Regions from separate parts of the Paenibacillus sp. RC334 genome, predicted to be linked through region 2. Evidence: riboswitches for the same ligand, from Rfam matches in the RefSeq annotation. Region 2 holds a riboswitch; each other region holds the start of a gene.
What was found. A riboswitch is a leader RNA that binds a small molecule or an ion and turns the genes downstream of it on or off. The one in region 2 is predicted to bind glycine.
Positions count from the first base shown of each region.

Region 1 (10,442 bases), 2.1 Mb from region 2:
CTGAATAAACGTCTTGGATTCCTTCGTGCCGTGTGGAATAGCCAACCCGTTCCCGATATAGGTAGACACGATCTCCTCGCGTTCCAGCATCTTGTCAATGTACTCACCTGTAATATGTCCGGCATCCAGCAGGATTTGTCCGGCCATGCGAATCGCCTCATATTTGTCTTTGGCGGTTGCGTTCATTTTTACTTTGTCTATCGTCATAATGCTCACGGTAGGTTCCTCCCTGTCCCTAATTTACTGTGAAAAAATTCAGCCAGTTCACTCGATATATAATTGGCGATATGCTCACGGCTACCGTGTTTCAGTAGCGTAACCATGTCTTCCCGAAGTAGTAATGCACTAATCTCGCTCAATACCTCCAGGCTTTCTCTCGGCAGCTCGCGAGGTCCCAACATAAGCAGCACGCAATCTACCTGTTCGCCTGCATCCGCCAGCAGCGGCTCTGCCAGCTTATACAGCGTAAGCGAAGGCTCGCGAATATAGTGGCTGCGCGTATGAAACAAAGCTATGGAGGTATCAGGGATCACCTGACTACCCTGGCGCTCTCTTTCCATGAGCTGTGCAGCAATGCCAGAAGGCTCTGTGACGTTCCCCCCGCCCCGCCTCCAGCATGCAGATAGCCTGTACGGTAGCGCGCATATCCATCCCCTGATTTTCCAGCGTATACACTTGAAATTGCTGTACAATGTGTACAATTTCCTCGAGACTTTTTCGCAGCCCCGTGAGCCACTCCATGCCCTGACCGGGCTGGACGGCCTGCTCCTGCTGCTGATCATTGGGATGCTTGAGTGTAATATGCTGGATAAAATGTCGCAGACGGTCACTCTCCTCCTGCGTCAGCAGCGGGCTGATCTTGAGATAGCGATCCGGTTCCAGCGGTAGCTCCACCGTCGAAATGATCAGATCATAATCCTCTTTCGGAATCCGCGCCGCCTCGTACCATGAGGCCCTATCCACGATTTTGATCTGTGGCAGCTCCTTGGCGAGCCTTGTTGCCAGCAGCCTGGATGATCCAATGCCGCTCGTGCAGACGACGATGGCCCGCACCTCCCGCCGCAATTGTCGCAGCCGCTCCAGCGAAGCGCCGAAATGCATGACGAGAAATCCGATCTCTTCATCCGGCACTTCCATTTCTGTCATGCCCGCCGCAGCCTTCTTCACCGAGTCGAACAAGCTGCCGTAATCCTTGCGGATTTGCTGGAGCAGGGGATTACGGATGGATCTGCCTTCCTTCAAACGTTTGAGTACCGGAGCCATATGGGCAATCAGTCCTTCACGCAGAACACGATCCTCTGCCAATGGCGTGTCTGTCTCTTCCTCTACACGACGAATCAACTCATGAACCGACTCCAGCAGTACGAGATCATCCAGCGGCAGCAGCCGGGTTGAATGATCCTCGGCATCACGGAATAGCAGTCTGAAATAAGATCGTTCCGGCTCTGGAAAATCAATATCCAGCGCCTCTGACAATTCCGTGCATATGCGTTCCACCATAGCTGTGCGCAGCATGATATTCTCATCCGAATCTGTTTTGGAATACGAGAGACGATGATCCACAACGTATCCGAGCCGCAGACGTGCCAGCGAAACGCAAATTTGAATCAACAGCTCCATATATTTGCTTTCCACCATGTTTTTCAGCCATTTCTCATGGGGCTGCCAGAGGGCATTTTCCACGGTCAGCAGGTTCTCTCTGCCAATCATCTCCAGCAACTTGTCAGCGACACGTGTCACAGGACGAAGCTCCTCCCGGCTGGAAAACAGATCCGATTCATCCAAATACTCTAGAGCCAGCTCGGAAATCGCCCGTCTTTTGTCCGTCTCCCGGCCTGTAATCTCGACGCCGTACCCGCGTCTGCGCACAAGCACGAGTCCCCGTTCCACGATCCAGCCTTGCAATTCGTCCAGATCATGACTGACAGTAGTTACTGCGACCTTCAAATCAGCAGCCAGCGCCAGCAGCTTGATCGGCTCCTGTGTATCCAGCAGCATACAGAGAACCACGATCTTTCTTTCCTCAGCCGAATATTCGTCCGACTTCGTATGCATCAATTGCTCCCGCAGACATACAAGCTGAGCCGGGTCGGCATCCACATAGATACCAATCCCTGATTTTTTCTCCAGCTTTACCTCATGAGCCGCTAACCAATGCTCGACTGCACTGAGTTCCCGGTGAACCGTCCTTGTGCTGACATTAATCTTCGTGGCAATTTCCCCGGCCGTTACCTCTTGGGACTGCTCCAGAAGATATTCCACGATGTCACGTTGTCGTTTCGTAATATTCATAAGCGCATACCGTTCCTTCCCAAGCTCATCCCTTCCGCAGAACACACGAACTGCATACAAGGCGGCCTGACTACTACAGGGGATTAAGAATCGGATTTCAGACGTTCCACCAGCGCTTCGTATTCAGGACTCTTCAGGAAATTATCAATAGAAATATGCTCGGCATTTGGAGCCACCGTTTTAGCCCGGTCCGTCAACGTTTTTTGCGTAATAACAATATCCGCATCCTGCGGAATCTCACTGATTGCCGTGTTCGTTACCGTGACATCCACATCCGCCTGCTTCATTTTTTTGCGTAAAATCGAGGCGCCCATAGCGCTTGAGCCCATACCTGCATCACAGGAAAAGACGATCTTGTTCACATCTGATTTATCCTTGACCGTTTGAACTTCACCAATCTCCGCAGCCCGATCAGCTTCGCGGTTATCTTCCGTTACAGTGGTATTTTCGCCTGCAGCCTTGCTTTGAGTTTTCATATCCTTCATGCGGGATGCCGCTTCCTCAAGCCCCTCTTCTTTTTGCTTACCTGTCTTGAGTAACACAGCAGCAACAGCAAACGATACGACCGCAGCAGCAATCACACCGCTCAGCATTGGCAAATATCCGCCTTTTGGCGTCATCAGGAAATAAGCGATGATACTACCCGGTGAAGGAGCTGCTACCAGTCCGGCACCTGTCAGCATGAAACAGAACGTTCCCACCACACCCCCTGCTATAGCAGCAAGAATCAGAATCGGCTTCATCAAAATATAAGGGAAATAAATTTCATGAATCCCGCCGAAAAAGTGAATGATAACCGCGCCAGGAGCCGACGACTTCGCAGGGCCTTTACCAAACAGGCAGTAGGCCAGCAAAATACCGAGCCCTGGTCCAGGGTTCGATTCAAGCATGAACAAAACGGATTTGCCTGTTCTTGAAGCCTCCTCCAGCGCAATCGGACTCAATACTCCGTGGTTCAGTGCGTTGTTTAGAAATAATACTTTTCCGGGCTCAATAATGAGGTTGACGAGCGGCAAAAGCCCTGCGTTCACGAGGAACTGTACCCCTGCTGACAACACTTGACTGATAATTTGTACAAACGGTCCGATTGCCACATGAGCAAGCAGCGCTAAAATCGCCCCGATAATCCCTGCCGAGAAGTTATTGACCAGCATTTCAAAGCCTGATTTAACTTTGCCGTCAATCGCTTTGTCGAATTTCTTCAATATCCATGCAGCCAGCGGACCCGCTACCATCGCGCCGAGGAACATCGGAATGTCCGCCCCGACAATGACACCCATCGTCATAATGGCCCCGATCACACCTCCGCGCTGTCCGTGAATCATTGTGCCACCCGTATAACCGATCAGCAGCGGCAGCAAATAATTTTTCATCGGATCAACCAGTTGTGCAAAACCCTCATTCGGGAACCATCCGGTCGGAATAAAAAGTGCCGTGATCAATCCCCACGCGATAAAGGCCCCCATATTGGGCATAACCATACCGCTGAGAAAACGACCGAAACGCTGTACGGCAACGCGAGCGCCTCCGTTTGAATTGGACTTTGCGTCCACTGTGCTCATATTCATATCCTCCTTATAGGTCAGTATTTTGCATCATTCGATTCCCAACGCTCGAAAGTACAATAGATAAACGAACTAAACCGTTTCGATCTATCTATTGCTGATTTGAAATCGCTCTTGGGATTGTTGCAAAATACCCAGGTAATAAGCATCACTACCTTTTCTTAAAATTCATACTAAATGACAACGCTATCTTCATCAACGAAATGAAAACGTACTTTCGTCATGAACGTTGATGACAACATTTAAATTTAAGATAAACAGGCGCGAAATCATTAGGCATAATTCCTCTTAATGTGGCCTGAAACGTTAGAATTTAGTCGAGAAACCATGCGTCATCTATACCATTTCTATACAAGGAATATCCTCCAAACAAGGGAAAAAGAACGTAATTACGCTTGCCAAAAAAGACAGCAAAAAATAGCCGCTATGCCCAATCATCGCGACTATTTTTATACAAAACCGAGTGGACAAACGCCACTCTTATTCAGTTATCCAACCTAATTTGCCCCATTATTACTCATTGGCAGTCAACTGCTCGTACTGATCCGCAGACAGCAGCTTGCTTAATGATTCCTCTACATCTCCTCCAATCTCCACTTCGATCATCCAGCCTTTTTCATAGGGAGACTCGTTCACCAGCTCAGGCGTACTTTCCAGCGCTTCATTCACCTTCAACACCGTTCCCGTCACCGGAGCGAACAGGTCGGATACTGTCTTTACCGATTCAATAGTACCGATCTCTGCCCCCTGCTCAATCGTTGCTCCCTCCCCAGGCAGCTCCACAAAAACGATATCCCCCAGCTGATGCTGTGCAAAGTCCGTAATACCGATTCGTACCGTTCCATCCTCTGTGCGCTGAACCCACTCATGTTCCTCTGTGTACCAAAATTGCTGCTTCACTTCACTCATCCTGCTCGCCTCGCTTCCATATGGATTACATCGTTTCGCCTACCCGTCTGTGACAGGTTAAGATTATGACAACAAGAACTCTCATGTCAATAATACTAACAAAAATATTTCACATTTCTCCATATATCGTTCTAACTAAAAATACGGCAGGATATAACAAACGCTTACATATCCTTATTTATGAATAAAATGTTTTATAAAATGATGTTGATGACATTTTTGTTGACATTTCAAATAAATTTGCGTATTAATGGGTTATAACAAGTGCTTTTAGAAATACCCGATAACTGTAAACGCGGATGAACGTGGAGGGAGAGACTGCCAAAACTCGCATAGCTGTTGCCGCCTGTGAAAACAAGGTAGCAAGCGAGTCGGATCAAGCTGTTACCGGCAGGGCCGGATGACGTATAGCTGATCCAAGGGCAGCGCCGAAGGAGTAAACCTGCACCGCAGGTGAATCTCTCAGGCAAAAGGACCTCTGCCGGACGCATCTCTGGAGAGCATTCGCCATACAGGCGGATCACCCAAGGGGAAACCTGGTACACACCGGGGTAACTCTCAGGTATCAAGGACAGAGCTGAAGAAAAGTGTGTGGACTGCCGTCCATACGTTTTTTTCAGCCTGTCTTTTTTGTTTAGCTGATCACACTGGATAGGAGTGAAAAAATGACTAACTTGCGAAAAACGTCGCTGTATTCCTCCTACGGCACGCTGCCGGGGGTTCGTTGCATTGATTTTGGCGGCTGGGAGCTGCCTGTACAGTTCAGCGGCATTCAAAAGGAGCATGAGGCTGTCCGACAACGTGCGGGATTGTTCGATGTATCGCATATGGGTGAATTCCTGGTCGAGGGCCAGGAAGCCGAAGCATTTCTGCAACAGGTGACGACGAACGATGTCAGCCAATTGGAGCCGGGCCAGGCCCAATATTCGCTGCTGTGTTACCCGGATGGAGGTGTAGTAGACGACCTGCTTGTTTACCGCAAAGGGCCGGAGCGTTACATGCTCGTTGTGAACGCCTCGAATATCGACAAAGATTGGGATTGGTTGCTTCGCCATGCTCCTGCATCCGTTCATCTGGAAAACGTATCAGATGCGGTAGCACTGCTGGCATTGCAAGGACCTGAAGCTGCGCGTATTGCCGCAGCCGTGACAGACACGGACATTACGAAGCTGGCATCCTTCCGATTCAATGAGGATGTGCAATTGTTCGGGGCAAAAGCGCTCGTCTCCCGCACCGGATACACGGGGGAAGACGGCTTTGAATTTTATGTGCCCACGGCGGATGCACCGGCAGTGTGGGACGGATTGCTTCGCATCGGTGAGCCGTATGGTCTGGTTCCCGCCGGACTTGGAGCCAGGGATACGCTGCGCTTCGAGGCACGGCTACCGCTGTACGGACAGGAGTTGTCCGCTACCATTTCGCCACTGGAAGCTGGTTTAGGCTTCTTCGTCAAGCTGAATAAGGGAGATTTTATCGGGAGAGAGGCCCTGCAACGTCAGAAAGAACAAGGTATTCCCCGCAAGCTGATCGGACTGGAAATGCTCGACCGCGGCATCCCGCGTGCCCATTATCCCGTTTTTGCGGAAGGACAGCACATTGGCGAGGTCACAACGGGAACCCAGTCGCCCACCTTAAAGCGTAATCTGGGTTTGGCTCTGGTGGACAGTCATTTCAGTTCCCTATCCACACCGCTGGAGGTCGAGATTCGTGGCAAGCGCCTGCGCGCCGAGGTGGTAGCAGCGCCCTTTTATAAACGTCCACGCTGATTTAAACGCTCGTCTTACTATAACTATCGTGATCCGTTACTAACCGCTGCCCAGTGGGCAATCGTTTATTAATCATTTGTTAATCGTTTTACGTTTTTACGATCTTGTTGGTTGAAAGGAGCCAGACCCAATGAAACAACACCGCTATCTTCCCATGACCGAGCAGGATCAAGCTGAAATGCTGCGCGTGGTCGGCGCATCGTCCATCGACGATTTATTCAGCGATATTCCCGAGGCGATCCGGTATAAGGGGGAGCTGCTCCTGTCTTCTCGGTTAGACGAAAGAGCCTTAACCCGCCACTTATCAGGACTGGCCGGGCAAAATGCCAATACTGACACGCACGCCAGCTTTCTCGGCGCAGGGATTTACGATCATCATATTCCATCCGTCATCCAGCATATCACTTCACGCTCGGAATTTTATACGGCCTACACTCCTTATCAACCGGAGGTAAGCCAGGGCGAGCTGCAAGCCATCTTCGAATTTCAATCGTATATATGCGAATTAACAGGCATGGCTGTAGCCAATGCCAGTATGTATGATGGAGCGACTGCGCTGGCAGAAGCGGGCTCATTGGCCGCCGCTGCCACCCGCCGCAAGCAGCTTATCGTATCGCGGACCGTCCATCCGGAGGCACGTCAGGTGTTGGCTGCCTATGCACGCGGGCTGGATTTGGATGTCGTGGAGATCGACTGTGCAGATGGTGTAACTGACGTGAAGGCATTAACGGCGGCCATATCGGAGCAGACGGCGGCAGTTTTGGTCCAAAGCCCTAATTTTTTCGGGGCCGTGGAAAATCTGAAGCCGATGGCTGACCTGATCCATGCGCACAAGGGTCTTATGGTCGTCAGTGCCAATCCACTGGCATTGGGCTTGCTGGAAGCGCCCGGCAAGCAGGACGCGGATATTGTCGTAGGAGACGCGCAGCCGCTTGGCATCTCCTCCTCCCTCGGTGGCCCAACCTGTGGTTACTTTGCCGTTTCTCAGGCGCATATGCGCCGTATCCCCGGCCGTATTGTGGGCCAGACCACAGATCGCAACGGTAAACGCGGCTTCGTGCTGACCTTGCAGGCACGGGAGCAGCATATCCGTCGGGAAAAGGCCACCTCTAACATATGCTCCAATCAGGCACTGCTCGCTTTATCTGCCTCTGTGTATTTGTCCGTCATGGGTAGACAGGGCATCGCGGAAGTAGCCGAGCTAAACCTGCACAAAAGCCGCTACGCATTGGAGCAACTACTCGGCTTGAAGGGCGTGACTGCCTCCTTTACTGCACCCACCTTTAACGAGTTTGCCCTGCGGTTACCTGAGGGTACCGATATGAATAAACTGCAAGCCGGATTGCTTGCTGCCGGATTTATCGGCGGCTACGATTTAGGGCGAGATTATGAGGAATATGCAGGTCACTTGCTGATTGCCGTGACAGAGCAACGAACAAAGGAAGAGATCGATCAATTCGTGCATACCTTGGGGGGATTGCTATGACGCATACTACAGGACAAGATCAGGGTACACCGAATCCAGAAGTCGAATCCAGTCGGAATCAGATGAAAAAGCATGAGCAGGCGCTCATTTTTGAATTGAGCAGACCGGGCCGTATCGCCTATTCCCTGCCTGAATGCGATGTTCCCCGGCGTCCGGTGGCAGAGCTTTTGCCGGATTATGCGCAGCGCAGCGAGCTTGCGGCATTGCCCGAGGTATACGAAGTAGACGTTATTCGACATTATACTGCACTGTCACGGCGTAATTTTGGCGTGGACAACGGATTTTATCCGCTCGGCTCCTGTACGATGAAATACAACCCCAAGGTGAATGAGGATGTCGCCCGTTATGCAGGCTTCGCCAAAATCCATCCGTACCAGCCGGAGGACAGCATCCAGGGGGCCATGGCGCTGCTCCATACGCTTCAAAACGATCTGGCCGCGTTAACCGGCATGGATGCCGTCACCCTTCAGCCCGCCGCGGGCGCCCATGGCGAATGGACCGGGCTGATGATGATCCGCTCCTACCACGAAGCGCGTGGTGAGCGGCGTACCAAGGTGCTCGTGCCGGATTCCTCGCACGGAACGAACCCCGCCAGCGCCACTGTGGCAGGCTTCGAAACGGTCACCCTCCCCTCCACACCGCAGGGGCTGGTGGATCTGGACGCGCTGCGTCAAGCCGTGGGCAACGACACCGCTGCGCTTATGCTGACCAACCCGAACACGCTCGGGCTGTTCGAGAAGCAAATCGCTGACATTGCCGCGATTGTGCATGAAGCGGGTGGCCTGCTCTACTATGATGGCGCGAACTCCAACGCCATTATGGGGATCACCCGCCCCGGGGATATGGGCTTTGACGTGGTGCATCTCAATTTGCACAAAACGATGAGTACCCCACATGGCGGAGGCGGACCCGGCGCGGGACCTGTGGGGGTAAAGCAGCGGCTCATTCCGTATTTGCCCAAGCCGCTTGTCGTGCGTGATCCACAGGGCACGTACCACTGGGACCGAGAACAGGGCGATTCCATCGGACGGGTCAAAGCCTTTTACGGAAACTTCGGTATTCTCGTCCGTGCCTATGCCTATATCCGCAGCTATGGCCCTGACGGCTTGAAGCGGGTATCCGAATGTGCCGTACTTAATGCCAATTATATGATGCATCGGCTGGCTCCGCATTTTGACATCCCTTATCCAGGCTATTGCAAACACGAATTTGTGATGTCCGGACGGGGCTTAAAGAAATTCGGAGTGCGTACACTTGATGTTGCCAAGCGATTGCTCGATTTCGGCTACCATCCGCCTACGATTTATTTCCCGCTGAATGTAGAGGAATGTATCATGATCGAGCCGACAGAAACGGAAAGCAAAGAGACGCTTGATGCCTTCATTGACACCATGATCCAAATTGCGCGGGAAGCGGAGGAAACGCCTGAATTGGTGCTGAATGCTCCATATACCACTCCAGTCACGCGACTGGACGAAGCAACTGCAGCTCGCAAGCCTATATTGAATTGCTCATGCAGCTAAAAGCAAACTCCAATTTGGGGCATACAAAAAGGCCGGTATCTGTTAGATACCGGCCGCTGTATGTAAACAGCAATTTTTGTTGGAAAAAGATATACCTTGAAAATGTGATACCCTTCCTTAGCCTTCAATGCTTTGAACCAATTCAACAACCTGCTCGGCTGTTTGCATGTCCAAAGCTTTTGCAGCCAGTTTCTCCATGTCCGCGCGGGACAATTTCGAAATTTGACTGCGTGCTGGCAGAATGGAAGTAGCACTCATGCTGAACTCATCGAGTCCCAGACCCAGCAGCAATGGAATTGCTGTTGTATCCCCTGCCATTTCACCGCACATACCAACCCAACGTCCTTCACGGTGAGCGGCATCAATAACCATTTTCACCAGACGCAGAATGGATGGGTTATATGGTTGGTACAAATAAGATACCCGTTCGTTCATGCGATCCGCTGCCATCGTGTACTGAATCAGATCGTTCGTACCGATACTGAAGAAATCAACTTCTTTTGCGAATTGGTCAGCCAATACCGCTGTAGAAGGAATTTCTACCATGATGCCCAACTGAATTTCTTCAGATACGGCTACACCCTCGGCTACCAGCTTTTCTTTTTCCTCCAGCAACACAGCTTTGGATTCACGGAATTCGTTCAGCGTAGCAATCATCGGGAACATGACCCGCAGGTTACCATGTACACTTGCCCGCAGCAAAGCACGCAATTGAGTACGGAAAATGTCCTGACGGTCCAGACACAGACGAATAGCACGGAATCCGAGGAACGGATTCATTTCCTTCGGCAGATCCAGATAAGGAAGCTCTTTGTCGCCACCGATGTCCAACGTGCGAACTACAACCGGTTTGCCTTCCATTCTTTCCAGAACGGTTTTGTATGCTGTGTACTGTACTTCT
Region 1 is NZ_CP125370.1:4,220,929-4,231,370, forward strand. Features, by position in the region: gene QMK20_RS19345 (PTS mannitol transporter subunit IIA) at 1-216, opposite strand, end outside; partial or broken gene QMK20_RS19355 (BglG family transcription antiterminator) at 213-2,292, opposite strand; gene QMK20_RS19360 (PTS mannitol transporter subunit IIBC) at 2,376-3,854, opposite strand; gene gcvH (glycine cleavage system protein GcvH) at 4,371-4,766, opposite strand; glycine riboswitch at 5,066-5,254, shown strand; glycine riboswitch at 5,255-5,351, shown strand; gene gcvT (glycine cleavage system aminomethyltransferase GcvT) at 5,432-6,532, shown strand; gene gcvPA (aminomethyl-transferring glycine dehydrogenase subunit GcvPA) at 6,663-8,018, shown strand; gene gcvPB (aminomethyl-transferring glycine dehydrogenase subunit GcvPB) at 8,015-9,541, shown strand; gene ptsP (phosphoenolpyruvate--protein phosphotransferase) at 9,659-10,442, opposite strand, start outside.
Region 1: another riboswitch for glycine. It lies ahead of gcvT (glycine cleavage system aminomethyltransferase GcvT); the one in region 2 lies ahead of sdaAB (L-serine ammonia-lyase, iron-sulfur-dependent subunit beta).

Region 2 (10,442 bases):
ATTGTCCAGCCGCTTGGCAGGATCTATATTCGGAATGGTTGCAATAAGACGCTGGGTATACAAATGCTGCGGATGCTCATAAATATCCTGTTCGCTTCCCTGTTCCACCAGACGCCCCTGGTACATAATCCCGATTTGGTCGCACATATGGCGGATAATACCGAGGTCGTGGCTGATGAATAAATACGTCAAATTAAATTCCCGCTGCACATCCTTCATAAAATTAAGCACCTGTGCCTGAACGGACACATCCAGCGCTGATACCGGCTCATCAGCAATGATCAGCTTTGGATTCAACGTGAGCGCACGTGCAATGCCGATCCGCTGTCGCTGTCCCCCGGAAAATTCATGCGGATATTTGTAGGCCGCATCGGCGTTCAAGCCGACCTTTTCCAGCAGCGTCTGAACTTTTCGGCGTTCCTCCTCACTACTCAGCTTTTCGAAATTCCGCAACGGCTCGGCGATGACATCCAGCACACGCTTACGCGGATTGAGCGAGGAATACGGGTCCTGAAAGATCATCTGAATGTCTCTCCGCAGCGGATGGAGGTTGTTACGGCTTAAGGCCGTTAGGTCATCTCCGTTAAAAAGAACTTGCCCGCTCGTCAGCTTATTTAGACCGATGATCGTCCTTCCTGTAGTCGTTTTTCCGCAGCCGGATTCTCCAACCAGCCCGTACGACTGACCCGCCTCAATGCTGATGGACACACCATCCACTGCTTTTACCTGATCGACCACACGCTGGAAGAAACCACCGCGCACCGGATAATGGACTCTCAGATCATTTAGCTCCAGCAGTGCCATGAGCAGCTTCCCCCTTTGCCTCGTCTTCAAAATGAAAATGCTGATAACATGTACAGCGGACCCAATGCCCGGGAGAAATCTCACTTAAATGGGGATGATCCTCATGCGTTTCATGCTGAATCCAGGGGATACGTGGAGCAAAGCGGCAGCTATTGCGGGGAATATCCTGCAAGGAAGGGACGATTCCTCCGATGACGTGCAACGGTTCTCCCTTGGTATGTGATCCCGGCATGGATGCGAGCAAAGAGCGCGTATACGGATGCTGGGGCTGTCGGAACAATTCAAAAACATTGGCGCTTTCCACGATTTCTCCGGCATACATGACCACCACGCGGTCCGCCACCTCTGCCACAACGCCAAGATCGTGCGTAATCAGGATAATGCCGCTTCCAGTCTCCTGTTGAAGCTGCTTGAGCAAGTCGAGAATTTGAGATTGAATGGTTACATCGAGCGCTGTAGTCGGCTCGTCTGCAATAATGAGGGCAGGACGACAAGCGATGGCAATGGCGATCATCACACGCTGCCGCATCCCCCCTGACAGCTCATGCGGATACTGGTCGTATACACGTACGGGATTCGGAATATCCACACTCTCCAGTAATTCCAGCACACGCACCTTTTTCTGCTTCGTAGAGAGGGTCGTATGATAATCAAGGTTTTCCTCAATTTGCTTACCAATGCTCATTAGCGGATTCAGCGCGGTCAGCGGGTCCTGAAAAATCATGCCGATGCCTGCTCCACGGATTTTGTTTATTTGCCCTGTTGAGAGACGATTCAGATCCGTGCCTTTAAAAAGAATCTGTCCCTCCACGCGGGTACGCTCCAGATCGTGCAGTTGTGCTATCGAAAGCGCCAGCGCGCTTTTGCCGCAGCCGGACTCTCCGACCACAGCCAGCACTTCATTGGGATTGACCGTCAGATCCAGATGGTCGACTGCGGGGTAATATTCATCCTTAATGCGAAAAGATACCGTTAACCCTTTGATCTCCAACACCGGCTCGCTACTCAATGTATATGCTTCCTCCGTTCTCCATGGCCTTGTCCTGCTTATGCGCGCCACGCTTGATGTTAAACCTCTCATCAACATTACATACCGATTTAGTCGGAATAATTTGAACTTATCCTATCACCAGTATATGGATATATCAATTAAGAATAGACTATCACGATCATTGAAAAAACCAATGATTCAGCAGTAGCGCGACCTTTCTGGCACAAAATGTAATGAAATAACCAACCACAGGTTAATTTTCAGCACAAAAAAAGTCGCCTGACCCCCTTAAAGGGATCAAGCGACTGGCTGGTCCAGCTCAAATTGTACTCTCTTCGCTGGTTACGAAGCCGCTCCATAGGAGCCGGACTTGAACGTTCTTGGATCGTACCATTTGTAGCCCGCTGCCGGAGCAGCCCAAGGCTCAGGCTGCGGTTCTGTAGAAGCCGCAGGCTCCTCGAACGGCAGCAGCTGTGTTGGCTGGTCCAGCGTCAGACCCGCCACATCGGACAGCTTCGTATAGTCCTGCTTCCATGCAAGCCATTGGACGGTTTGTACCAGGAAGGTGGAATCGTCGACTTCCTTGAAACCATCGTACGTCTTCTTCGACTGTCCGTTTTCCTCACGTACATATTTCGGCGTGGCATCCTCAACTGGCGAAGAATCACCGATAAACGCTGCCTTGCCCTGACCTACCTTGGCTACAGCAGCATAAGGCCCTTCAGCACGGCCCCCGCCGTTATAGACACCCTGGTCCACGGCATTGCCCCATTTTTTCGTGCCTGTAGGAATATAAGCGATTCCTTTAGCCTTGGTCGGATCCATAATCGCCAATGTAGAACCAGCATGCATGGCAATCGAACGTACACCCTTCGTAATGCCGAAGGATTGATCTGCCGCTACGATATCCGTGGCATTTACGTCACCGAGTGCATTGTAGCGAAAACGAACGCCAAAGTTCGTTGCCAGCCAGTCGGAACTGGTTAGTCCCTGCATAGCTGGTGATGCAGCTTCTTCTGTAGTCATCCCTTTGGCCGGATTGGAATAGGCTCCACGGCGGTAGCCGTTCATAACCTCGGAGGAATCCCAACGGTTTTTGTTCCGGTCTGCGTTATAGTGGTCAGAAATGAAGAAAATACTGCCTCCATTCTTCACATATTGAACCAGAGCAGCTTGCTCGGATGCCTTAAAGGCAACATTGGCTTCACCAATGATGAACACATCATATGGGCGCAGCTTGTCGTACGTTATAGCCTGCTCGCCATAGGTAAAAGGAATGGAACGGTTCAACGGGTCCACGGTAAAACCAGCATTACGCAGTCCGCTGGCAAAATCGGAAAAGGCTCCATCTATAACCCAATCCGCCGCTCCGGCTGTCTGTGCGTGCGTATTATCGAACAGCACTTTTTTGCCTTTTCCATCCGGCAATGTAGTACCAGGATCAGGTTCGCCAGGGTTCCCAGGCTCGCTTCCGCTTACCAGTTCCAGAGCGCTTGGGCTTTTCACTCCACCAAAATTGTTATAGGCACCCAGCGCACCCGTCACGCGAATTTTGCTGCCGATCAGCTCAGGATGGCCTGACAGCCCGAATGGTCCTCTATACGCGGATGTCAGTTGCACATTTAACAGATTAGATGTATTGCGTTCACTCGCCTGATCCGCAATCAGTACGTTAAAATCATTTGCAAATGGGGCAGAGAAATTAGCCGTTTTCGATCCAGTGGCATGTCCGACGACGTAGCCTTCTACCGTCACCGTACCTCCGCTGCTTTGACGCTGAAGCGCTTCCGCTACCGTCAACGCGCCCTCTGCCTTGACCTGGCCGAATGGAACGAAGAGTCCTACCAGCAGTGATACGATTGCCGCCAGATGCAGCATTCCTTTCAAGCGTGAACCTGTGAACCGAAAACCTTTTACCATACGTAAATGTCCCTCCCATTATTCCATAAATTAGCTTGTCCTCTATCAGATTAGCTATCAACCTTCTAATTCCTTCCTGATTTCATCCATAATTATGTAAAATTTAATCTTTTTTATTGAGAAGATTCCTGATTCTGTAAAATACCAACCTGTGATTGACACCGGGCATGGCATACATTACGCTTAGGAGGAATTGTTGAACGGTATACGCGAATGAAGATGACGGGAGAGCCTGTCCGGGAATCACATCCCGGCAGCACCGAAGGAGCAAGACGTCAGCACCCGGCTGGCGGATAATCTCTCAGGTCCATGTATCGTCATCTGACGCAACTCTGGAGAGAGCGCAAGCCACCCAAGGGGTAAGGCGGTATACACCGCACGAAACTCTCAGGTAACGAGGACAGAGATAAGGGAAATTTCCTTATCCTGTCCTTTTTTGTGCTTACATGCTGCGTCAGCATTAGAAACCGTCACACCCGCGCAAAGGCGCGGCAGCACCATATACTATGATATTCAAACATACAGGGGGCCACACCATGCGTTTCAAAGATGTATTTTCCATTATCGGTCCGGCTATGACCGGACCCTCCAGCTCACATACCGCTGGCGCGGTGCGGCTCGCACGTGTTGCCAGGCACTGGCTCGGTGTGCAACCTGACCGTGCCCGCATGACGCTGTACGGCTCATTTGCCGATACGTACAAGGGACACGGCACAGACCTGGCACTCATTGCCGGACTGCTGAATTACGATACAGACGACTACCGGATTCCGGATGCTGAGCAATGTGCAGAGCAGGCCGGGATGGAAGTAGAGTTCGCTGTCAGCGGACTGCCCGCCCCTCATCCGAACACGGTCCGCTTCGAGCTATGGAAGGGTGAAGATCAGCGCACGCTGCTAGGCTCCTCCATCGGCGGTGGAAACATTCATGTTCAACAGCTCAACGAATTCCGGGTCAATCTAACCGGAGAGTTGCCTACGCTGGTGCTTCTTCACTCGGATAAGCCCGGAACATTGGGCGCGGTGACTTCAGCGCTGGGCGCGGCTGACATTAACATTGCCTATATGCACGTGGATCGCAAAGGCCGGGATGGCGAAGCGCTCACTGCTATTGAAACCGATAGCCCCGCTCCGGCTGAATTAATTGCCGAGCTGCGGGCTTTGCCTCATATGTATGGAATCAAAATGATTAACTTGAAAAAAGGAGCTGAATCCGATGCGGTTTAGCCATCTGCATGAATTAGGTGCCTTGTGCGCCGAGGAATCCACTACGATTGGTCGCCTGATGATCAAGGAACAGGTACAAGAGACGAACACACCGGAGGAAGAAATCTTCCGCCAAATGGCTGATTATTATGAAGTCATGAAGGAGGCCGTTCATCGCGGACAAACACAGGACACTGTATCCCGCAGCGGATTGACAGGCGGCGACGGCAAACGCCTGGCGGAATATTTGCGTGCAGGGGAAACCTGCTCCGGCGATGCCTCGGCACTCGCCATGGCGTACGCCCTTTCCGTGTCAGAGGTCAATGCGTCCATGGGTCGCATTGTCGCCACACCCACCGCAGGCTCATGCGGGGTCATCCCCGGTGTGTTCATCAGCGCGCAGGAGCGGTTCGGCTGGGATGACGAGCATATGGTGCGCGGACTGTTCGCCGCTGGAGCGATTGGCTACGTCATCGCCAACAATTCCTTCATCTCCGGTGCGGAGGGAGGCTGTCAGGCCGAGATTGGCTCAGCCATCGGGATGGCCGCAGGGGCCATGGTCGAGCTGCGCGGCGGTACGCCAGAGCAGGCCATCCATGCAGTGGGCCTCGCGCTCAAGAACACGCTCGGCCTGATTTGCGACCCCGTCGCCGGACTCGTGGAGATTCCGTGCATCGTGCGCAACGGGCTGGGAGCCGTGACCGCGCTTGCCGCCGCGGATATGGCTCTGGCGGGTGTGCGCAGCGCCATCCCGTCTGACGAAGTCATCGACGTGATGCTAGAAGTCGGCAGCGCGATGCCGTCCAAGCACCGCGAGACAGCCAAGGGCGGCCTGGCCCAAACGCCGACCGGCAAGCGTCTGACGGAGTCGCTTACGCGCAACATACCAGCCAAGAAGGATAAGTCGTAGCTTTCAGGCGACTGCCACCCCAAATAACACATGGGGAGAGAACAGTCGCCTTATAAAAAAAGAGCAAGCATGTCGTCCTTAGACGTATGCTTGCTCTTTTTTTTACTGTACGTTCACCTGTACCTTCGTCGTTTTCCCTGCATATTTCACGGTAATCACAGCTTTACCTTTACCCTGTGCCTTAATGCTGCCGTCTTTGACCGTGGCAACAATAATTCGGGACGAGGACCAGACTGCCGGCTTGGATACATCCTTCTCCGACTCATCCTTATACGTAGCTGTAGCCGTAACCTTAGCTACCTGTCCTGCTTTCAAATTCAGCGAGACTTCGTCGGTTTGCAAATATTTAAGCGTATCGACATCCACAGGTACGGTGATATATTTCCCGCCAAACTTCGCTTGAATATTGGTTTTACCGTAGCCTACCGCGGTAACCTGGCCCTTTTTGACTGTAGCTACCTTATAATTTAACGTTTTCCATTCGGCTTGGGCCGTAACGTCCTTTTCTTTGCCATCACTGGATTTGACCACAATTGCGATGGTTTTTTGATCTCCTGATTTAAGCGATAACGCGATAGCATCCGCCTCAATCTGTTGCGCTACATCCACTTCTACTGTAAATGTAATGCTTTGCTTGCCATAAGAAGCTGTAACAGTAGCCTTACCACTGCCATTCGCTTTGATCAAGCCCTCGCTAACCTCGACCACTTTCACATTGCTGGTAGTCCAGGTGGCATCCTTGGTTACATCTGTTTTTGTACCGCTGCTCTTGACGCCTGTTACTTTCAACTGCTTCGTTTCCTGGGCACCAAGCGCAATCACGCGTGTGTCTGTTTCCAAACGGTCTACGAGACCGACTTGTACATTAATGGTCAGCTTTTTGCCATTATAAGTGGCGGTAACAGCCGCCTTACCCGCTGCTTTACCCGTAATTGTTCCTTTGGACACCGAAGCAACATCTTCCGCGCTTGAAGTCCATTCTGCATCCTGTGTCACATCTTCCTTACGACCATCCGCATACGTAGCGGTCAGAGTAGCAACATAATCCTCATCAATATCAATCGTTGCTGTTTTGGAGGACAGGGACAGGTCACCAGGCACATTCACAGATACCGTCGCTGTGACTGTTTTGCCGCCATAAGAAGCAGTGATCGTTGCCTCACCTGTTTTATAGCCCGTCACTTCACCCTTGCTGACAAAAGCAATATCTTCATTGCTGGATTTCCATTCTGCCTTATCCGTGATATCTTCTTCCGTACCTGTTACGTACGTCGCGGTTAGCTTGAGCTTCTTGGATTCCTTGGCATTCAGGCTCAACTTGTCCTCGCTCAAATCCAGATATCTGGACGTTTCCACGTCTGCCTTAATCGAAACCGTCTTATCGCCATACTTCGCGGTCACCGTAGCCGAACCCGCTCCAATCGCCATAATCGTTCCTTTGGTCACCGTCGCAATTTTTTCATCGCTTGTGGACCATGTAGCTTTATCCGTGACGTCCGTTACCGTTCCATCCGGGTACACCGCAGAAACCTGTACTTTTTTGGATTCATCCAAACGGAGAAAAATATTGGATTCGCTGGCTTTCAGCTTATTCGTTTGATCGACATCCACCGAAATGGTAGCAGACATCGTACCGTATTTACCGGTAATCGTCGCTTTACCTGCGCTGTAGCCCGTAATCGTGCCTTTCAGTACATCCGCCACGGCTGCATTGCTGGAGCTCCACTCGGCGGACTCAGTAACATCCTGCACGGTTCCATCCGGGAAGGTCGCTGTCAATTTGACCTTCTCGGTATCCTTCAGCAAAAGGGAAACCTCAGATGGACTGACATCCAAACGTTTAACCTGTTCTACCTGCACAGCAATCGTTACGGTTTGTTGACCGTATACGGCCTTAATGTTGGCTGTACCTGCTCCCTGAGCGGTAACCAATCCGTTAACTACGGTTGCTACCTTCTGGTTATCCGAGGTCCAGGTAGCATCACCCGATACCTGAGCTGTCGTGTTATCACTGTAAGTCGCTGTCAGATTGATCTGTCCTGTGCCGCTTGAACGCAAGCTCAAGCTTTGTACACTGGATGTGAGCGCCTTAACCTTTTTCGTTACATGTACCTGAACCGATTGTATCTTATCCTTATAGGTTGCAACCACAGTCGCATCCCCTTCGCCCTTACCAGAAACTGTACCGTTATATACCGTAGCAATAGCAGTATTATCACTTTTCCAATCCGTGCTTACAGTTACATTTGAAGTCGTCCCATCGGCGTAAATAGCCGTAGCCGTCAACGCAGCCGTATCTCCCTGCTGCACAGTCACCTCGTTAGAGGAAAGGACAATCTTGGAAAGCACCGGATCAGCTGCGGATGCAAACCCTGCGTATGATGTAAAACTTGAGATCAGGATGACCAACGCCAAGAAACCGGACCATCTATTCTTCAAAATCTAATTCCCTCCCATTTCGAAACTTAAAATTAAGGATTTCGCAAAATCCTTATACCTACGTTTTATGTCGACATGTGGAAAAGAATAGTTTAGGCTTTAAAGAAAATTTGGTCCTTATTAACTAGAATCGGTACTGACAAAGATTAAGCCGTTACATATAACCTCACTTTTACAAACAGCTGTAAGCTGCTGCACGAAGCCTCAAATGGTGGTATTCTTCCATATTTGGGGCCAGCTGATGCATATAAACGACCGAGAACTGCTCGCTTGGATCTATAGAAACCCAAGTACCTGCTGCTCCCGACCAGCCAAATTCTCCAATAGAGCTGTTTGCATGTCCAGCCGCTTTATCAATTAACGTGCGCACGCCCAATCCGTAACCATAACCTGTATGATATGAATTCGTAAAATCGGATAATTGGGCTGTACTCAGATGATTGGTGCGCATTAAATCAATTGTTTTTCTCCCTAAAAGCCTCACACCGTCTATCGTACCGCCATTCGACAGCATTTGTGAAAATGTGAGGTACTCTTTAACTGTCGAATATAAACCTGCCCCTCCACTTTCATATACAGCGTCCGGCTGATGATGCTCATCCAAGAAACCCTCAATTTTTTCAAGCTCTCCGGTGTCTGTCCGTTGATAAAAAGAGGCCATACGCGATTCAATATCTCCACGATAACGGTAACCTGTATTCTTCATTCCAAGCGGATCAAAAATTTCATCCTTTAGGAATTGTCCTAATAATTTTCCTGAAATGACTTCAATAAGACCTGCAACAAGATCATGTCCATATCCGTATAACCATCGTGTTCCCGGTTCAAAGGCAAGCGGAACTTCAGAAAGCGCTTTAATCTCTGCGCGCAGATCATATTTCCCCTGCTTGTCCTTTAACGCTGTAATGACCTTTTGCATAGCTTTTCCTGTATCTGAATACTCGGAAGCGTAAGGAAGACCCGCACTCATATTGAATATATGCTTAATTAAAATGGGAGTCTCCGCTTTATCCATATAGGTATGTCCGTTAGGAGCGGTTTTGAATACATACGAATTACGATATTCGGGTAAATATTCATACAAAGGCTCATTCAACAAAAATTGTCCGCGTTCATACAGCATAAGTGCAGCCGCACATACAATAACCTTTGTCATGGAAAACAAGCGATACACGGTATCTTCAGTGATTGGTTTTCGAGCTTCCAGATCAGCATATCCGTGATACCCTTCATACAACACTTGGCCATTTTGCGCAATGGCACAACCACAACCTGCTGGCCCATTCGCTATGAATTGTTGTAATAACTGATCTACCTTTTCAAAACGAGACATATTCATTCCTCCTGTTTTGCTTTCAAAAGAAACAAGCTTTCCCTCGTGCTCTAATTTCCTGTAACAACAAGCCCAACCTGAATTTCTTGTAAGCGCTTATCCCCTCGCATTTATTTTAACGGTAAAATTAGTAATTACAAAGATTATTTTCATAACCAAATGGCTTTACATTAACAGTTCTGCCACTGTTTTTTTCCAGCGATTTAACACTGCTTCCGGCTCCTTGAGTCGGACCGTAACACCTGTCACAATATCCGCATATTGGGCCGAATCTTCTCGGGCTGCGAATACCTGTGCCGCAAACCGTTCGCGTACATGCTTGGCTCCGGGCAACATCGGCAAATGCTCCAGCGACAATCGGACATAATGCGCCTTCCCGCCGATGAACACCGCGAGTGTCGCCTTCCCGGTACGAATCATGTTGCCCGTCGTAGTCGTGCCCGGCCATAGTGCCAGACGCAGATTTCCCTCATCCAGCGCTACAACCTCGCCTACGCTAATCATTGCAATATGCGGCCACTGATCCTCAGTGACCGTCAGCAGCATCATCGCTTCATGCTGCTTGTTCTCCAATGCCTTGCCGTCCAACAGCGTGAACAGCTCCTTGCCGATCCTTGGTGTCTGCATGAAGTATACTCCCCTTTACATTTGGCCTATATCTTCAAAGTACCACAATTTACATCTGGTTACGAACGACGCTGTACCCGCTCTGGAATAGGAGGGACATGGGTAGCATTCGGAATATCTTGGGGGTTCACCTTGAACGCCGATTTATACTTTGCCGGATCAGTAATGCTATCTGGTTCCGAGGTGCGCCATGTGAACATGCATACAGGACAC
Region 2 is NZ_CP125370.1:325,388-335,829, reverse strand. Features, by position in the region: gene QMK20_RS01590 (ABC transporter ATP-binding protein) at 1-804, opposite strand, end outside; gene QMK20_RS01585 (ABC transporter ATP-binding protein) at 782-1,813, opposite strand; gene QMK20_RS01580 (DUF6359 domain-containing protein) at 2,138-3,715, opposite strand; glycine riboswitch at 3,929-4,042, shown strand; gene sdaAB (L-serine ammonia-lyase, iron-sulfur-dependent subunit beta) at 4,252-4,941, shown strand; gene sdaAA (L-serine ammonia-lyase, iron-sulfur-dependent, subunit alpha) at 4,931-5,830, shown strand; gene QMK20_RS01565 (Ig-like domain-containing protein) at 5,933-8,269, opposite strand; gene QMK20_RS01560 (serine hydrolase domain-containing protein) at 8,442-9,602, opposite strand; gene QMK20_RS01555 (pyridoxamine 5'-phosphate oxidase family protein) at 9,768-10,229, opposite strand; gene QMK20_RS01550 (non-oxidative hydroxyarylic acid decarboxylases subunit D) at 10,289-10,442, opposite strand, start outside.

Region 3 (10,442 bases), 1.9 Mb from region 2:
TGGATCACAGGCCGTTCTACTGTGGCATCCAGAATATCGCTCTGGAATTGCATCAGAAAATTGTTCAGCACGGCTCCCCCATCCACTCGCAATGTCTTCACGGCAATGCCGGAGTCAATTTCCATCGCGGCAAGCACATCTTTCGTCTGGTAAGCAAGTGCCTCCAGTGTTGCACGAATAAAATGTTCTTTTGTGGTCCCCCGTGTCAGGCCAAACATCGCTCCACGCACCTCGCTATCCCAGTATGGACTGCCCAGGCCGACAAAAGCTGGTACCAGATACACCCCTTCCGAAGAGGGAACGCGGGCTGCATAGGCTTCACTGTCTTTGGCTTCACGGAACATACGCAGACCGTCACGAAGCCACTGAATCGCCGAGCCCGCTACAAAGACACTCCCCTCCAGCGCATATTGCACCTTGCCTTCCTCCAGCCCCCAAGCGATGGTCGTAATAAGTCCGTGCTTGGATTCCACGGGTTGATCGCCCGTGTTCATCAGCATGAAGCAACCTGTGCCGTAAGTATTTTTGATCATCCCTTTTTCGTAACAAGCCTGACCAAATAGAGCCGCCTGCTGGTCACCCGCTGCGCCTGCAATCGGTATATTTTGACCAAAGAAATGATAATCCACCGTATGCGCATATACCTCGGAGGAAGGCCGTACCTCAGGCAGCATGTTTTTTGGCACACCGAGAATGTCCAGCAGTTCTTCGTCCCACTTTAGCTCATAAATGTTATACATCAGTGTTCTGGCTGCGTTGGAATAGTCGGTCACATGCGCCTTGCCGCCGGACAGCTTCCAGATCAGCCACGAATCAATCGTACCGAACAGCAAGTCGCCTCGTTCTGCCTTTTCCCGCGCACCTTCTACATGATCCAGTATCCACTTCACTTTTGTGCCTGAGAAATACGGGTCAATCAACAGCCCTGTTTTACTGTGGAATAGCTCCTGATGCCCTTGCTGCTTCAGTTCTTCGCAGATCTCGGAGGTTTGGCGCGACTGCCATACAAGTACGTTATACACAGGAAGTCCTGTATTTTTGTCCCATACGGCTACCGATTCACGCTGATTGGTAATGCCGATAGCGGCAATTTGGTTCGCTTTTACACCGGATTCGGATAGACAGGATGCAATGACCCCCAGAATGGAACTCCAGATTTCATTCGCATTCTGTTCTACCCAGCCGGGATGAGGAAAGTATTGCGGAAACTCCCGCTGAGCCGAGTACACCACATCCCCTTTACTGTTAAACAAAATCGCTCTTGAGCTTGTCGTTCCCTGATCCAGTGACAAAATATATTTTTCCATCGTTAATCTCTCCCCTGTAATCCACTCATTTTATGCTGTCATTTTATGAGCTTTATCACTTTTATAAGTACGGCTGAAACGAAAGGTAAGCATAAGCACCACTACAATCATACCCAACACAATCCAGAAAGCTGGAGTCATATTCCCTTTAAATACGGTCTGGTAAAACAACCCTCCGAAAGAGCCCCCCAGCAACGGACCTACAATTGGCACCCAGGCATATTTCCAGTTCGATGTGCCTTTACCGGGAATCGGCAGCAACCAATGCACAAGACGCGGGCCCAAATCTCTAGCCGGATTAATAGCATAACCTGTAGTCCCGCCGAAGGACAAGCCAATGCTGACAACCAGAAAACCCACAATGAGTGGATTCAATCCCTCAGCGAAGGAGTTGGCACCGAATGACTGCAAAGCAAGAACAAAGATGAAAGTACCTATCATTTCACTAATCACGTTAGCGAATGGATGATCCATAGCCGGTCCTGTAGCAAATACACTGAGTTTGGTTGCTGTGTCCTCCGTCTCTTTCCAGTGGGGCAAATAATGCAAAACCACAATCACGGCACCCGCCATGGCCCCAAGAAGCTGAGCTGCAATATAGCCCGGAACATCCCTCCACGGAAAAACTCCCTGAAATGCAAGCGCCAGCGTCACCGCCGGATTTAAGTGTGCTCCGCTGATCTGACCAACCGCATATACCGCAACGGCGACCGCGAGCCCCCACCCCAATCCGATCACAATCCAGCCAGAGCCGTGGGCAAATGATTTTTTCAGGGACACCCCTGCGCACACTCCGCCACCTAGGGCAATAAGGATCATCGTCCCTATGAATTCGGCTGCGTATGGCGACATACAACCTACCTCCTCAATAGATCAACCGATTTTCAATCGCTTTCACCGCGCACAAAAAAAGAAAAGCCATCACAAACCGCCCCCTGTGCTCTAACATGGGATGTCTGCGTGGCTCTCTTGTCTCCGTCACGATTATTAACTTAAATTTGATATTATATAAGCATGTAAGCGATGTCAACTGCGTACAGATTATTTTCGGTACGCGATCCGAAATTCTGAAAGATGAAATACAACGGTTGATGTAGTAATCCGACCCCTGAGCTTAGGCACGTGTGATCTTCATGTAAGAGACGCACGCGCTTTTTTAAGTCAGCATTTTGCATCATTCGATTTCCAACGCTCGAAAGTACAATAGATAGACCAACTAAACCGTTTCGATCTATAGATTGCTGATTTGAAATCGCTCTTGGGATTGTTGCAAAATGCTCAAGTGGATATACGTTTCAAATTTTTTGTTTTTGGTTAAGGCATATGCACATAAATGGATAACAGATTCATATGATGGAGCTAAACCATTCACAACTTGTTCAGCAGGTAGACCAACTCAGACAGCAAGGAGGGAAATGACGTGAAGACAGTACGATGGCTGGTGTTATGTCTTGCTTTCCTCACTATGTTTAGTGGTTGTAGCGGCCCTCTGTCCTCTGAAAGTCATTCATCTGAAAGCAATTTGCCAAACCACAAAAAGATAACGCTTACATTATGGTACTGGAACCGTTCTATTGACGATGAACTACTCGCTCGTGCCGAAAAGCAGTTTCCCGACATTAAATTGAACACCCAAAAAATCGGCGGTGATTTCAAAGCCAAGCTCAAGACGACTCTGGCAGCCCGTTCCGGTGAACCGGACATCGTAGCTTTGAACGACTGGATGGTAGAGTTATTTCCTAGTGCGGATCGTTTTTATGATTTGAGAACACTGGGAGCAGATCAATTCAAGGATCAGTATTTGGAGTGGAAATGGAATCAGGGCATTACCCCTGATGGCAGCATGATTGCCTTTCCCATGGACACAGGCCCTACCGCCCTCTTCTATCGCAGTGATCTCTTTGAACAGGCGGGTCTGCCCAGTGATCCTGAAAAGGTCAGTGCTACGATTCGCACATGGGACGACTATATGGTTGCCGGAAAACAGCTTCAGCAAAAGCTCGGAAGTCGTTCGTTTTTAGCTGATAATATTGTAAACGTTTACAATCAGATGCTTGCTCAAAATACAGACCTGTACTTCAAGCCGGACGGCAGCTACATCGGTAATCAATCCCCTCATATCCGTTTGGGCTGGCAAACCGCCGTGGCTTTTCACAAGAAGCATCTACTCGCCAATGCGGATGGCTGGACCCCCGAATGGAATGCTTCGGTCAATAACGGAAAAGTTGCCTCTTTTATAGGTGCAATCTGGATGAAGCAAGTTCTCACGGAGGCTGCGCCGGATACTGCGGGCAAGTGGAGAGTCGCCCGTGCCCCTGGAGGGGACGGCAATTTGGGTGGATCTTTCATTTCCATCCTCAAATCCAGCAAACACCCCAAAGAAGCCTTTGAAGTCCTGACCTGGCTGCAAAACCCGGAACACCAGTTGGAAGCCTACCAAAAAATCGGGCTGTTCCCGTCCACTCCTGGCGTCTATGACGATCCTGCCATGGAGACACCCGAGCCTTTCTTTGGCGGTCAGGCCACCGGACTGATCTTTGCCGCCTCCGCACGTAATGTCAAAAGCAGCTATTTCGGCGAGCGTTATCCTGTCATTCACGGCATTGTGACACGTCGCCTTGCCAATGTCGCCAAGCAGGATGCCGATCCCGATGCATTATGGACGGAAACGATGGACCGAATCGAACGGGAATTACAGCGGTAAAAAATCAAAAATTTAAAAAAGGCGTGTGGTCAATATGCTGAAAGAAATATGGAAGCACCGTGCCGTATATGCCGCAATCTCGCCGTTTTACCTGCTGTTTGGCATCTTCGGCTTGTTTCCGATTGGCTTTTCATTATATCTGGCGTTTCACAAATGGGATGGCATCGGAGATATGACCTATAACGGCTGGGGTAACTTTGGCTATCTTGTGACAGATAACGAATTTTGGCAGGCTGTGGGTAATACCTTTGCGATCTGGGTGTATTCAACGATTCCGATGCTATTTTTTGCACTGATGATTGCCTTCCTGCTTTATGCACCTTTTGTCAAAATGCGTACCCTGTGGAGGGTCGGATTTTTTCTGCCGAACGTGACATCCATTGTGGCTGTTGCCATCATCTTTGGCGCTTTATTTGCCAATAATTTCGGATTTCTCAATTACCTGCTGCAACTCCCGGGCTTGCCTATGATCCAGTGGCTTAATGTGCCGTGGGGGATCCAAATCGCCGTTTCCTCCATGGTTGTATGGAGATGGACCGGCTATAACGCGATCATCTACCTGGCCGGACTCCAGAGTATTCCGCATGTGCTGTATGAAGCTGCGAAAATAGATGGAGCAACTGGAGCGCAAGCTTTCTTCCGCATCACCATTCCTATGCTTCGTCCGGTCATCCTGTTTACCGTAATTACGTCTACCATTGGCGGAATGCAGTTGTTCACCGAGCCGCAGGTGCTGGTCGGTAATGACGGTGGTGCCGGAGCAAGTGGCATGACCATTGTGTTGTATCTGTATCGTGAATCGTTCATTAACAACTATTTTGGATATGGTGCAGCCGTCGGATGGGGCATGTTCCTCATTATTGCCCTGTTCTCCATCGTGAACTGGAAGCTCGTACAAGGCAAAAAATAACGGCAGAAAGGGGGTTCTACAACATGATGCAGGCACGTGTAAAATCCGTTATTTTATATACCGGGCTGTCGACGGGAATGATTCTGTCGATGTTTCCTTTTTACTGGCTTATCGTCATGGCTACCCGTACAACTTCGGACATCTATCGTTTTCCACCACAGTTATGGTTTGGAAGCCACTTCTGGAGCAATGTGACGAGAGTATTGCAGCAGATTGATTTTGCCGGAGCTTTTTTTAATACGCTTTTTGTAGCCAGCTCCGTTACCCTGTTGGTGCTGTTTTTCGATTCACTGGCCGGGTTTGCATTCGCCAAGTTTGATTTTCCGGGCAAAAAAGCATTATTCATCATTCTGCTGGCTACGATGATGGTCCCTTCCCAACTGTCGCTTGTCCCCTCCTTTGTCATGATGGCCGCCTTTGGATGGGTGGGCACGTTCAAAGCTCTAATCATTCCGGGGATGGTGAATGCCTTCGGCATCTTCTGGATACGCCAATATGCAGAGGAATCCATTCCAAAGGAGTTGCTGGATGCAGGACGGATGGATGGATGCAGCTTTTTTCGGCTGTATTGGAATGTGGCGCTCCCGATTCTACGTCCTGCGTTCGCTTTTCTCGGCGCATTCACCTTCATAGGAGCATGGAATGATTATTTATGGCCGTTAATCATATTAACCGATGAGCGCAAATTTACGCTCCAGATTGCGTTGTCCCAATTAAACGGTATTTACAATACGGATTATGCGATGGTCATTGCTGGCACCCTGTTGGCTGTACTGCCGCTTATCATTTTATTTCTTTTCATTAGCCGCCAGTTTATTTCCGATCTTGCAGCTGGAGCAGTCAAAGATTAGATTTACTGAGTCAGCTTTATCCTGCTCTAAAACGCAAAAAGGGAGTGTCCTCCCAGCCTGTAATGGCTGAGGGACACTCCCTTTCGTTATCCTGGCAAATGATCTTGCAGAGTCAATATTCTTAAATCCGGATATATCGGACTTTACGAGCTGACTGTTTGTCCTTTTTCTTCTATTTCTATGGCTGCTCCTGCACTGGCACCTGCAAGTATTCCCTTTTTCTTGTCAGGATACAAGGAATCCATATAGGTACGGGTTTCTGCAACTACAATTCCCGACAAGCCGAGCAGTGCAATCAAGTTCGGGAAGGCCATCATGGCGTTAAAGATATCTGCCAGCAACCAGATCGCATCCAGCTTAATAAACGCGCCTCCGGCAACCAGCGCAATGAACAGATAACGGTACGGCTTAATCCATTTGACACCCAGCAAATATTCAACACAGCGTTCTCCATAGTAGTTCCAGCCAAGCATCGTGGTGAACGCGAACATAATCAGAATGATTGTGAGCAGTTCCGCACCAAGCGGGAATGCGCTGGAGAAAGCTTGCTGCGTCATCAAGCCCGCATCGGTAGGACCGCTCCATACGCCGCTAACCAGCAGCGTCAGCCCGGTCATCACGCAAATAATCATCGTATCTATAAACACACCTGTCATGGAAATCAACCCTTGCTCCGCAGGCCATTTGGTTTTGGCGGCTGCGGCTGCAATCGGTGCGCTTCCCAATCCGGCCTCATTGGCAAAAATCCCTCTGGCTACCCCGCTGCGCATCGCCAGCATAATCGTAGCTCCGGCAAATCCACCCGTCGCAGACGTCGTCGAAAACGCCGAATGCAGCACAAGCGCGAGTGCGGCAGGAATCTGATCGGCGAACCGAATCAGTACGATCATACAGATCAACACGTACAAGCCTGTTTTGAAGGGAACAACTTTGGTCGATACCTTGGCAATGCTCTTGAGCCCTCCAATAGTAACGAGTCCCGTAAGGGTAGCAATAATCAATGCCGTTACAATTGGTGGAACACCGAAGCTGTTTTCGGTTGAGGATACAATCGCTTTGACCTGAGGAAATGTTCCAATCCCGAACAGCGCTACCAGCATCCCGGAAAAAGCAAACAGCATCGCCAACGGTTTAAAGCGGCGTCCAAGCCCTTTTTCAATATAATACATAGGGCCGCCGGAAAATTGTCCATTCCGATCCTTCACCCGGTATTTTACTGCAAGTACACCTTCCGCATATTTCGTCGCCATCCCGAAAAAGGCTGCAACAACCATCCAGAACAGAGCACCCGGTCCGCCCAGTTTTATCGCTGTCGCGACGCCGACAATACTTCCTGTACCTACTGTAGCCGCCAGCGCCGTACTCAGGGCCGCAAAGCTGCTGACATCCCCACTACCTTCATTTGGGGCCTTTCCGATCAGCTTGATCGCCAGAGGCAGGCGGAAAACCTGCAACATTTTCAACCGTATGGTCAGCCACAGACCTGTTCCCATAACGAGAATGATCAGTGGGGCCCCCCATATCCAACTGCTAATCGTTTCTAACACATGTACCAAATTCATTTCAACCCGCTCCTCCTGCATATTAAAAAACAAAAAAGAGTCAAATCCGCTGATTCGACTCCTGGAGAGGTTAAAGGCACGAAAAAATACAACCATCTTGTGCAGGATTCAGCCACTAACAGCTCATAAAAAAGCCTAGGGCATCCCCTGTCACAGGTTATTCGCGTCTCTGTCCTTTTGCCTGAGAGTTTAAGCAGATGATATCTGCGGTGCACCTTCGGCGCCCAATTAAGGGTCTCTCCAGAGTTCTGTCCGTTTACGGTCCCGCTTGTTGCTGTAATCAGCCCAAGCACCTGAGAGTTTTGCCCCTTCGGTCGGAACTTACGTTCCATCTCCCGCAAACATCAACCAGACATATGAAATTGTTTTTTATTATACAGAAAACTTTCAGCTTTTTACAAGTGAAAAATTTGTGAAGTCGTTTGGTTATCTTAAGATGAGCCTATAAAATAAAGGCGGGCGCAGCCAGATTCATCCTCATGATGTTCTCTGCCGCACCCGCCCCCAGGCCATATTGGGTTATATTCAGTTAGCTTGGATTACAGTTCTTCGCCGTTGGTGGCAATTACATTTTTGTACCAGTCAAAAGAATCCTTCTTGGAGCGCTTCAGTGTTCCGTTACCGTCATCGTCCAGATCAACATAAATAAATCCGTAACGCTTGGACATTTCGGAAGTGGACATACTCACAAGGTCGATAGGTCCCCAGCTAGTGTAACCGATCAGATCCACACCGTCCGCAATCGCTTCCTTCATTTGAGCGATATGTTGGCGCAAATAATCAATGCGATACGTGTCGTGAATGGAGCCGTCTTCTTCCACCTTGTCATATGCACCCAAGCCGTTTTCCACGATGAACAGCGGCTTTTGATAACGGTCATATAATGTGTTCAGCGTAACACGCAGGCCGATCGGATCAATCTGCCAGCCCCAGTCAGAGGATTGCAAATATGGATTTTTCACGCCGCCAATCAGGTTCCCCGCTGCTTTCTCGCCTTCCGGACCTGCAGAGACAGTCAAGGTCATGTAATAGCTGAATGAGATGTAATCGACCGTGTTGTTTTTCAGAATTTCGGCATCGCCGGGTTCTGTGTGCAAAACAATATTATTTTCTTCAAAATAACGGTTCATATAATTTGAATATTCCCCACGGGCATGTACATCCGTAAAGAACAGATTCATCTGGTTTTCATGCTGACTTTTCAGCACGTCTTCCGGGTTACACGTATGTGCATAGCTTTCCATACGAGCCAGCATACATCCGATTTGAGAGCCAGGAATAATCTCATGGCCTCGTTTTGTCGCCAATGCGCTCGCCACAAACTGGTGATGCAGGGCTTGATAGATCGCTTGCTGCTTGTTATCTACACGATCAATGACCACACCGCCACCTGTGAACGGACTCATCGTCATCACATTGATCTCATTAAAAGTCAGCCAGTATTTCACTTTATCCTTATAACGTGTAAACACCGTTTCGGCATAATTTACGTAGTGCTGTATTACTTCGCGACCGAGCCAGCCATTATATTTCTGTGTCAGACCTAGCGGTGTTTCGTAATGGGACAATGTCACCAGTGGCTCTATCCCATACTTGCGCAGCTCGTCAAATACATTATCGTAAAATTGCAGTCCTGCTTCATTCGGCTCCGCATCATCACCATTCGGGAAAATCCGCGACCAGTTAATGGACATGCGGAATACCTTAAAGCCCATTTCCGCAAATAATGCGATATCTTCTTTGTAATGATGGAAAAAGTCCACACCTTCGCGCTTTGGAAAACGGGCATTTACCTTACCAGACAAAATGTCTTCGAGTCGCTCGGACGAAATCTCTATAGCATGATCGTTTGTGCGCTCTGCTTTGGGTACATAAGCAATCACGTCCGCACTGGACAATCCTTTTCCATCTACGTCAAAAGCGCCTTCCAATTGGTTAGCTGCGGTTGCCCCGCCCCACAGAAAGTTTTTCGGAAATCCTTTTAATATCTTAGTCATAGTATGAGAGCCTCTTTTCTTATTGGATATGTTAAACACTTGTGGAGTATTCCATAACGACCTGAATGGACCAGCCTTTGCCATCCTCATTGTAAGCAACTTCACATGGGTTGGCAGCTACTAGTACTTATAATACATCCCCTCCTTCTTTAGTTATTTTTGTCCATCTTCAAAATAAATGCCATTTTGATGGCGCAGTTCATTGCTGATCTTCTGAACCTCAATGCTCAATGACTTCAATTCTTCGTAGCGGTCTTTGTCCTTTTCGGCAATGATCCGATAAAATTCCTGAGCCTCGTAAAACATGAAATGATGAGTTTCAGGAGTACTTACAGTATCTGTTTCCTGAGTACGGACATCCAGAACCGATACGTCCGTGATACCAGAGACACCACTGGAGATCATAGTGGCCTGGTCCCCGTAAATTTCAACACGGTTGGTGGTTACAGCATTTTTGGCCAGTTGGATCACCAGTGTAAAATCGGGATACGACAGTAGGATCGGGCCGCCCAAATCCACGCCATTCTCATGCTTTTTGGCACGGTACAAGCCTGATGTAGGGGCTCCAAGCAAATCAATGGCAAAATACAGCGAATACACACCCAGATCCATTAATGCACCCCCGCCATAAGACAGAGAAAAGATATTAGGAGTATCTCCTGAAAGCAACTGATCATACCGGGAGGAAAATTGCATGGAGTACAAGGTGCCACCCTGGATATTGCCCACGCGCTTCAAGTTGTCCTTAAGGCGCAAAAAATTAGGCTCATGGATATGACGAACCGCTTCCAGCAGGTAGCAACCATTTCGGTCAGCCAACTCGTAAGCTTCTCGCAATTCCTGTTCTGTCAGGCTGATCGGTTTTTCGACAATCGCATGTTTGCCATGCTCCAAAAAAAGACGCGCTTGCAGCATGTGCAAGGAATTGGGCGTAGCAATATAAATGGCATCAATATCGGATTGAGCCATCTCTTCCAAACTGTCATACAGCGTAATGTTTTCAAGCTGACACCCGGCGGCAAAAGCTGCGCCTTTGTCCTTATTTCGAACAAAGAGTGCTGTAATTTCCCAGCCGCCAGCTTCCTTCACGGCTTTAACCCATTCTGTGCTG
Region 3 is NZ_CP125370.1:4,381,032-4,391,473, forward strand. Features, by position in the region: gene glpK (glycerol kinase GlpK) at 1-1,307, opposite strand, end outside; gene QMK20_RS20100 (MIP/aquaporin family protein) at 1,338-2,159, opposite strand; gene QMK20_RS20105 (ABC transporter substrate-binding protein) at 2,728-4,011, shown strand; gene QMK20_RS20110 (carbohydrate ABC transporter permease) at 4,046-4,921, shown strand; gene QMK20_RS20115 (carbohydrate ABC transporter permease) at 4,945-5,772, shown strand; gene QMK20_RS20120 (alanine/glycine:cation symporter family protein) at 5,916-7,334, opposite strand; glycine riboswitch at 7,494-7,588, opposite strand; glycine riboswitch at 7,606-7,682, opposite strand; gene QMK20_RS20125 (glycoside hydrolase family 1 protein) at 7,874-9,331, opposite strand; gene QMK20_RS20130 (Gfo/Idh/MocA family protein) at 9,485-10,442, opposite strand, start outside.
Region 3: another riboswitch for glycine. It lies ahead of QMK20_RS20120 (alanine/glycine:cation symporter family protein); the one in region 2 lies ahead of sdaAB (L-serine ammonia-lyase, iron-sulfur-dependent subunit beta).